Regions from separate parts of the Corynebacterium humireducens NBRC 106098 genome, predicted to be linked through region 2. Evidence: riboswitches for the same ligand, from Rfam matches in the RefSeq annotation. Region 2 holds a riboswitch; the other holds the start of a gene.

Region 1 (4,672 bases), 1.2 Mb from region 2:
CGCGTCGTGGGCGGCCGCGGCGGTCCGGTCCTGCGTCGAGGCGAACACCACCACCTGCTCCGGGTCGAGGGTGCCCAGGAAGTCACGCAGGTACGACTGGATGCCGCCGACGGTGGGCGGGAAGTCGTTGGTGACCAGCAGCGTCCGGGACATGGGTCAGTAGCGGACGGCGCCGGCCCACGGCATCGAGTCGACGGACACGACCTGCACCGGGATGCCGTAGTCGGAGGCGTGCACGAGCTGGCCGTTGCCGATGTACATGCCGACGTGCGTGACACCCGGGTAGTAGCCGACGATGTCGCCGGGCTGCAGCTCCGCGCGCGACACCGGCCGACCGCCGGCGAGCTGGGCCTGCGAGGTGCGCGGGATCGACTTGCCCTGCTGCTGGTACGCCCACACCATGAGACCGGAGCAGTCGAACTGGTTCGGGCCGGTCGCGCCCCAGCCGTAGGGCGAGCCGAGCTTGCTCAGGGCGGCGCCGACTACGCCACTGGCGTCGCCGGTGAGGATGGGGGCCAGCGGGTTGTTCTTGTTCTCCCAGGCCAGGCGGGCCGACTCGTCGAGGGAGGCGACCTTCTCCTCGATCTCCCGGATGCGGATCTGCAGCTCCTCCTGCTGCTCGGCGAGGACCCGGTGCTGCTTCTCCAGCTGGGACTGCTTGAAGTTGGCCTCCGCCACCATGCGGGAGGCGTCGGTGTGCTCCCGGCCGGCGGCGGCGGTCGCCTCCGCGAGCTTCTCGACGGTCCGCTCCGTGTGCCTGGTCAGCGCCCCGAGGTAGGACGCGCGGTCGATGGCGTTCTGCGGGTTCTCCGCGGAGATGGCGTTGGTGACCGGGTCGATCTGCAGGCTGCGGTACTTCGCGCCGGCGAGTTCATTGACGTCACGCTGGTAAGCGTGCTGCGCGTCGCGGGCCGCGGTGGCCCGCTCCCGCGCCGCCTCCGCCTGCTCCCGCAGGGTCCCGAGCCGTTCCTCGCCCCGGGTGAGGTCATCCTCGAGCTGCTTGACCTCCTCGTTGCGGGCGGTCGCCTCCTGGGAGACGTCCTCCAGGGAGGCGATGAGGGTGTCCAGGTCCTCGTCGGCAAGTGCCGTGGGAACGGCGAATCCGGAGGTCAGCAGGACAGCGCCGAGGGTGGTGGCGCCGGTGGTTCGCAGGGTGCGGGGGAAGCGCAAGGTCACTCTTTCAGTAACGGAGGCCGGTGTTGTCCAGACACCACTATAGACCGCGGCCCCTCCCCCGGTACAGCCTCCCCACCTGCTCTTTCCTCTTTGCCCGGAAACGCGAAGACCCGCCTCGGGGGCGGGTCTCGGAAGGGGGTGCGGGGCGCTTAGAAACGGACCGCGGAGTGGATCGGCTGGAAGTGCAGCGGACGCTCACCGACCGGGGTGCCGGAGTTCAGGGCGTCGACGATCATGCCGTTGCCGACGTAGATGCCGACGTGGGTGGCACCACCGTAGTAGGCGATGATGTCGCCCGGCTGCAGCTGGTCCAGCGGGACACGCTGGCCCTGGGCTGCCTGCGCCTGGGAGGTGCGCGGGATCGACTTGCCGACCTGCTGGTAGGCCCAGGTGGTCAGGCCGGAGCAGTCGAAGGCGGACGGGCCGGTGGCACCCCAGGCGTAGGGGGCACCGATCTTGGAACGCACGGCGTTGGCGATGGCCTGGCCGGTGGAGGAGGCGGCCGGAGCTGCCTGTGCCGGGGCCGGAGCCGGGGCCGGAGCCGGGGCGTTGTTCACGGCTGCCACGTAGGAGTTGGTGGCCTGCTGCAGGGAGGGGACGAACTGCTCGACGTTCGGGACGCTCTCCAGACCCTGGACGTTGGCCAGTGCCGGGACGTCGACACGGATGTCGGTGTTCGGGATGACGACCTCAACGGCGTCGGCGACCGGTGCGAGGATGGTGGCGCCCATGACGACCGCGGAGGCGGTCGCGAGACGACGGGTAGCGGTCTTGGTGAGGCGACGGTGCTGAGCCACGAATGTTTCTCCAGATCTTCCTTGTGCCTACCGGGTTAGCTGACGGGTTGGGAGCGGAAGCTTCCCTCCCCCACTCCACGCCCCACACTCTGGTGTGCGGCGCTCTTGCGGAGGATGAACCCCAGAAAACGCTGTATGGTTCCCCGGCTCCCCTGACGGGGATTAGGCATTCTTTTCAGTTCAGTCATTCGGCGGCTTCCTTGCGAAGCCCCGCAATGTCTCGATCAGGTTACGAAACGACAACGAAGCTTGTCCAACGCTCGCCTCTGGCGTGTCGCCGTTATCGCACTGTTATCGAACAGGGGCGCCCTCCCCGGCCGGAACGCGTTCGGGGACAAATCAACTATCGACGACCGCCCATATGACCCCCTGACCTTGCGGTATCCAGCCTTGGAAGGTTCCGTCGACATGGCCCGACCACACCTCGGGAAAGGCGATCTTCGCCACCCCACGATTCCACTGTGATTTAGCGCACTTTTCGACGTTCCAGCGGAAACCGGGGCGTTATCTCCCCGGTCCCGACCGGATACTCCCAGGGGTACTTCTCCCCTCGGGGCGTCGAGAAGGAGGAGACAGCAACTGGGATATGCCGTGAGGGGCTCCCGTCACTGTCGCCGGGAGCCCCTCGCGGCATTCTTTGGTTGCCGCTAGGGGCCGGAGGCACCTACCGGCTCGGCCATCACCCGCGCCACCCTGATACCCAACCCCTCAGAGGAACGCCTCCAGAACGGCGCGTGGGGCGTCGAGAAGCAGGAGACAGCAACCGGGATATGCCGCGAGGTGCCGGAGGCACCTGCCTGCTCCGCCGTCACCCAAGTCACCTGATACCGAAACCCTCAGAGAAACGCCTCCAGAACGGCGCGTGGGGCGTCGAGAAGCAGCAGACAGCAACCCGGACATGCCGCGAGGGACTCCCGTCGACAGCAACGAGAGCCCCTCGCGGCATTCTTTGGTCGCCGCTAGGCACCGGAAGTGCTTGCCCGCTCGGCCATCCCAACCGGTCAAGTCCGCGGGAGTGGTGTTTCTGCCTTTCGATAAAACAAGCAGCGTGACGGTGTCAGGGACCGGCACGAGCCTGGGGCCGTGACTTGCTCATGCGACCTCCTGAGTGGCTTCGCCGGCATCGATCACAGCCGCGGCCATCATCGCCTTCGTCTGCTCCAGGCTCGTCAGCGACATGTAGCGCTTCTGCTGGATCCAATCATCGTGCTGCTCCGCCAACACGGCACCCACGAGGCGGACCACGGCCTCGCGGTTGGGGAAGATCCCGACGACGTCGGTGCGCCGGCGGATCTCCCGGTTGAGCCTTTCGGTCGGGTTGTTCGACCACACCTTCGTCCACACCGCCCTCGGGGCGTGGGTGAAAGCCAGCAGCTCGTCGAGGGACTCCTCGAGGTAGTCCGCGACATGCGGGAACTTCTGCTCACAGAAGCCCACCACCTCCCGTGCCTGATCCCACACAGCCTGGGCATCGGGTTGCTGGAAGATCGTCTGAAACATCGCCGACAACGTCGGCCACTGCGTCTTGGGCACCAGCCCGGAGAGGTTCTTAGCGAAGTGCGTGCGGCACCGCTGCCAGGAGGCGTTGGGCAGCACCTCGCCGATGGCGTGCTGGATCCCCAGGTGCGCGTCGCTGGTGACCAGGTACACCTGGTCCAGGCCCCGGGCCTTGAGATCGCGGAAGAAACCGGTCCAGGAGGCCACCGACTCCGAGGTGGCGACCTGCATACCGAGTAGTTCCCGATAGCCTTCGGCATTGACGCCGGTGGCCAGCAGGACGGAGGTCTTGACCACCCGCCCGCCTTCACGGACCTTCATGGTCAACGCGTCGCAGGAAACATACAGATACGGGCCAGAATCCAACGGGCGGGTCCGGAAATCCTCCACCATCTGATCAAGATCTTTGGCCATCTCTGAGACCTGTGATTTCGAGAGATTGTTGATCCCCAAGCTGGCGACCAGGTCGTTCATCCTGCGGGTCGACACGCCTTTGAGGTAGCAGGTGGCGATCACGGTGGTCAGGGCCCGTTCGGCCCGGGTGCGTCGTTCCAGCAGCCAGTCCGGGAAGAAGGAACCGGTGCGTAGTTTCGGCACGGCGACGTCGATGGTGCCGACTCTGGTGTCGAGGTCTCGGTGGCGGTAGCCGTTGCGGACGTTGGTGCGGGACTCGGATGTGGTGGCGTAATCGGCGCCGCAGATCTGGTCGGCCTGGGTGGACAGGATCTGGTTGATGAAATTCTGCAGCATCTGTCTCATCAGGTCCGGGGACGCTTGAGACAGTAGGTCGTCGAGGTAGGTGGTCGGGTCGATATGATGGGGGCCAGCGGCCATCGTGGGTTGTCCCTTTCGAGGAGATGTAGGAGTTGATTCGAAAGGTACTGCGGTGGCCGCCTCATGCATTCATGAGGGTTGTCACCGGCAGTCACAGATACACCACGCTAACGGACGCAACCATCCCAACCCTCAGCCCGGATCCAGAGCTCGGTAGCAGTCTCCACCTCGGACTAGCACCCCCACCCGTGAGAAATGAGGAGGTACACCGAGACGGCAGCCGAGACGACGGTGATGCGTCGTTCAGCCAAGCCAGAAGGGGTCAGAGTCCGTGCTTGCGCCCACACGGACACACAGGCCCGCAGAAACGAGGAGACCCCGCCTCCCCCAGGTACCGGGGAAGCGGGGTCTCAACTCGTGAGCGCAGT
Region 2 (4,672 bases):
GCCGTAGTCGCCGGTGCGCCAGCGCTGCTTCGCGTCCTCGAGGCCCTTGCGGGAGAGGACGGTGCGTCCGTCCTCTGTCTCGGTGAGGCGTTCGTCGCCCGGCTCCGGGGGCATGAGGTCGCCGGGGCCGAGGTCACCGGGCCGGATGCGGTCCGCCCACGGCACCCACTCGGGGGCCTGCAGGGCCTCGCCGGTGGGGGCCGGCACGAGGGCCAGCTCGTTGACGGTGACGTGGCGGGACCCGGAGGCGCACGCGAGGACCGCGTTCCACTCCCAGCCGCTGTAGCCGGGGACGTCGGCGGCGAAACGGTGCGTCGCGACGTTGCGGGTCAGCCCCTGGACACCGATGTGTTCCCCGACGGGTCCGTCCCCCAGCTCCTCCAGAGCGGTGCGGGCGAGGTCGACGGCGTGGGCGTCGAGAAGTGGGCTTTTGCGACGGTGCTGAGAAGAAGTGGACACGCTCCTCATTATGGGCCATGTGCGGCATGATGAGTGGCATGGCTCTCCTCCTCCCCCTCCGCGTCGCCACCGGGACGCTCCTCGCGCTGTCTGCCCTGGGCACCAGTTCCTGCTCCCCTGACACCCCGGGAACCCCCGACGGGGCACCGGTGGCGGTGGAACGCCTGGTGCCGCGGATCGTGGACACCCACCCCTTCGACTCCACCAGCTTCACGCAGGGCCTCGAGGTGGAGGAGGAGGGCACGCTGCTGGTCAGCACCGGCAGATACGGCGAGTCCCGCGTCTACCGCACCACCCTGGAGGGCGAGGAGCTGGCGTCCGCCGACATCGACCCCACGTGGTTCGGCGAGGGGATCACCCGCCACGGTGACCACGTGTGGCAGCTGACGTGGAAGGCCGGGGTGGCGCTCAAGCGGGACGCCGCCACCCTGGAGGAGATCGACCGGGTGACGTACCCCGGCGAGGGCTGGGGCCTGTGCTCCACCGGCGAGGAGCTCATCATGTCGGACGGGACCACGCAGCTGCGCCGCCTCGACCCCGACACCTTCGCCGAGCTGGGACGCATCGACGTCACCCTCGACGGGGTCGCCCGGACGGCGCTCAACGAGCTCGAGTGCGTCGGCGACGACGTCTACGCCAACGTCTTCCTCAGCACCGACATCCTGCGTATCGACGTCGCGGGGGACGCCCCCGGCACCGTCACCGCCGTCATCGACGGCGGGGTCCTGCCCAACAACGCTGTCCCCGACCCGGATCACGTGCTCAACGGCATCGCGCACCTGCCGGGGACGGATCGTCTCCTGCTCACCGGCAAGCGTTGGCCCGACCTCTACGAGGTCGAGCTCGTGCCCGCTGAGTAGGATGTGGAGCCATGACCACCCCGAAGAAGGCGCGTCAGAAGTCGCTGCTGCAGTTCCTCACCCTCCTCATCGCCGTGGTGATCATTGTCGTCGCGGCAGTGCTCGCCCAGAACTGGTGGAACAACCGGCCGGGGCCGGAACCGCAGGACGTGACCGTCACGGCGACGGTCGGTGGGACGCAGATCGAGGTCGCCCCCTATCTCGTGTGTGAGCCGGGCCTGGAGTGCCCGGAGGGTGAGGTGCCGAACCTGCCGATGGGGCCGGACGACACCCTGGTCCTGGACATCCCCGAGCCGATCCACGACCACGACTGGCAGCTGCTCATGATCTACGACGATCCGGCGGTCAACGACCAGCAGTTCCACGGTGCCTACGACACCGACTCGGTGGAGATCCCCGGCTCGGTCGATCCGGTCAACGAGGGCGATCCCCGTCCCCGCCTGATGGTGGTGGAGATCTCCTCCGCCATGATCGGCCATGACGCCGACGGCGAGGAGACCCCCTACGCCACCGTGTGGTCCCTGAGCACCATGGACGGTGAGCGCGAGCTCCGGGCCCCCGAGGACCCCGCAACCCCCTAGATTTCCCCCTCTGATTCCCCTGCCCCACGGCCCCTGTGGCCGTGGGGTTCTTCTCTTATGCGTCCAGTTCCTTGGCGACGGCGCGCAGGATCTCCGCGACCTGACGCGCCACCTGGCGGTCCGGGTAGCGGCCGGCGGCCAGTCCCGGCTGGACCTGGGACTCGAGGACGGTCGTGAGGTCCTGGATCATGCTGCCCAGTTCCTCCGGCTTGCGGCGGTTGACGGCGCGGCGACGCGAGGTGTCGAGCACCTTGACGCGCAGTGCCTGGGGGCCGCGACGGCCGGCGGCGAAATCGAACTCGATGCGCTGGCCGGGATGGAGCTCGTCCACGCCCTCGGGGAGCACCTGCTTACCCACGTAGACGTCCTCGCTCCCCGGGTTGGAGACGAAACCGAAGCCCTTATCGGCGTCGTACCACTTCACCTTGCCGATCGGCACAGTGTTCACCTTTCCTTCCTGTTGATCGTGTGTTTTCCACGGTCGATCGTGAAGGAATCAGTATACCCCCGCCCGATCGTGTGACGATATTTCGTTCGCGGGGACAACTTCGTTACACAGGGGCACCCGCCTCGCTGACTCGTTGACACGACCACCCTATGTGACGTGAATCATATTAGGGGGACCAAACTTTGTGACCAGCGGCTTTGGCGGCTTCTCGGACCATCCCCCGCCTCCCCGCCACCAAAACGAGAGATGCACGTGACTAAACCGTTATAAACCGTTATCGTATCCCGCAGGCACAGCGCAGAACCGTTCCCGCCACCCACGCCGAACCCTGTCCAGGAGGCGGACGACTGCGCGGCATGTGCATCCGAAACGTGAATACCCATGTGGACAGGGGCGGGGAAACCACCGCGGATCAACCCCGATCCGCACCGGTCGGCCGTTCCTCCGGAACAGTCTTCCTCGGGGTGAAGCCTCACAGAGGCCGGGCACAGTGATCCTCCGCCCGAACCCGACAGCTCACCTCGCAGGCGATGACATGAGAGGAACACAGAAAAAACCATGGCACGTCACTTCCGTAAGTCCGTCACCGCAGCCAAGTTCACCGCCACCGCCGCCGCCTTCGGCACCGCCGCCGCCCTCCTGGCCCCGGCCGCCGCCGCAGCCCCGGACTCCGACTGGGACCGCCTCGCGCAGTGCGAGTCCGGCGGCAACTGGGCCATCAACACCGGCAACGGCTACCAGGGTGGCCTGCAGTTCTCCCCGTCCACCTGGGCCGCCTACGGTGGCACCCAGTTCGCGCCGACCGCCAACCTGGCCTCCCGCGAGCAGCAGATCGCCATCGCCGAGAAGACCCTCGCCGGCCAGGGCTGGGGCGCCTGGCCCGCCTGCTCCCGCAAGCTGGGCCTGAACTCCGCCCCGACCCCGCGCAACCTCTCTGCTCCGGCCCCGTCCGCAGCCCCGGCCGCCACCCCGGCTGCCGCACAGTACGTCGCGCCGGTCGCCGCCCAGGCTGAGGCCGCCAAGGCCCTGCCGGCCGAGGTCGCCGCCCTCCTGCCGGCCGGTTCCTCCGAGACCGTCACCCCGGACGTCTACGAGCTCATCCGCGAGCAGGCTCTCCAGTACGGCATCACCCTGCCGCGCTAGGCTCCCGCCGCTTGCCGACGCCCCCGGGCGTCACCCCGCAGCCCCCGCCTCCCCCGGAGGACGGGGGTTTTGTGTTTTTGCCCTGCCCTCCCCCGCAGCGCCCTGCAGCGACGACACAACGACGGAGCCCCCGCGTGCCGCACCGGAGAACCGGTGGGCACGCGGGGGCTCCGCGGCGTCTTGGAAAGGGTCCGTACTACCTACTTGTTGATGCGGGTGTACGGGTGGACGTACGCGATTTCTTCCGCAGGCAGCGGCAGAACCAGGTCGTCACCGTAGGGGCTGGACGCACCAGCCAGGGTGGAGGTAATTTCGGTCACCACGTGGCCGTCGGTACGCGGGATGTGCTTCGGCCAGCCCGGATCGACGTAGCCCTTCTTCTCAACGTTAGCCATGCCCCATATTGTTGCAAACCTGGACCGGAAAAGTAACTTGAACTGCAACTAAAATCGGCGGCACCATGTCTGCCACCCCCGAAACCCCTGATTTCCGCACCTGGTTGTCGTCTCTGGATGACCACGAGCTGGCGAATCTGCTGCGTGCGCGCCCAGATGTCGTCCTCCCGTTACCCCCGGGAATCACCCCCCTGGCCGCGCGACTGCAGCTGCGGGCGTCGGTGGGACGGGCAGCGCGCGGCCTCACCGCCCTCGAACTGGCCACCCTGGAGGCCGCCGCCAACCTGGGCGGCGAGCTCCGGCCGGTGACCGCCACCGACGTCGTCAACGAGGTTCCGGCGGATCCCGCACTCGTGGAGGCCGCGATCACCCGCCTGCGCGGGCTGGCCCTGCTCTACGGGGACGAGGCGGCCCTGCGGGTGGCCGGTGAGGTGATGGCCTCCCTGCCCGCCGACTGGCAGCTTCTCGACGACACCCCGGCCACCCTCACCCCCGCCACCATCGAGGGGCTGTCGGAGAAGCAGCGCGCCATCATGAACACCCTCTCCCACTCCGGCGGCGTCGGCTGCACGAAGCACGCCGCCCCGGACGCCGACCCGACGCACCCGATCCCGCAGCTGATCAACGCGGGGCTGCTCATCCGGGTCGACGCGGCCACGGTCCGACTCCCCCGGCGCGTCCGGGCGGCGCTGCGGGGGCGGGACATCGTCCGCCGCCCGTTGACCCCCTCGCCGCGGGTCCTCGGTGAGCTGCTCGCCGACGACCGGGCCTGCACCCGCGCCGACC

What was found. A riboswitch is a leader RNA that binds a small molecule or an ion and turns the genes downstream of it on or off. The one in region 2 is predicted to bind cyclic di-AMP.
Region 1: it holds a riboswitch for cyclic di-AMP, as region 2 does, so the genes downstream of both, B842_RS08995 (C40 family peptidase) here and B842_RS03180 (transglycosylase family protein) in region 2, are expected to answer to the same signal.

Annotation. Positions count from the first base shown of each region.
Region 1 covers NZ_CP005286.1:1,814,525-1,819,196, forward strand. Annotated here, with positions in the region: gene B842_RS08985 (glycosyltransferase family 4 protein) at 1-153, opposite strand, end outside; gene B842_RS08990 (C40 family peptidase) at 157-1,170, opposite strand; gene B842_RS08995 (C40 family peptidase) at 1,326-1,973, opposite strand; cyclic di-AMP (ydaO/yuaA leader) riboswitch at 1,983-2,152, opposite strand; gene B842_RS09000 (IS256 family transposase) at 3,066-4,304, opposite strand.
Region 2 covers NZ_CP005286.1:634,936-639,607, reverse strand. Annotated here, with positions in the region: gene B842_RS03200 (DUF3027 domain-containing protein) at 1-468, opposite strand, end outside; gene B842_RS03195 (glutaminyl-peptide cyclotransferase) at 498-1,319, shown strand; gene B842_RS03190 (DUF2771 domain-containing protein) at 1,331-1,900, shown strand; gene B842_RS03185 (cold-shock protein) at 1,956-2,339, opposite strand; cyclic di-AMP (ydaO/yuaA leader) riboswitch at 2,709-2,893, shown strand; gene B842_RS03180 (transglycosylase family protein) at 2,907-3,491, shown strand; gene B842_RS03175 (hypothetical protein) at 3,692-3,886, opposite strand; gene B842_RS03170 (helicase-associated domain-containing protein) at 3,952-4,672, shown strand, end outside.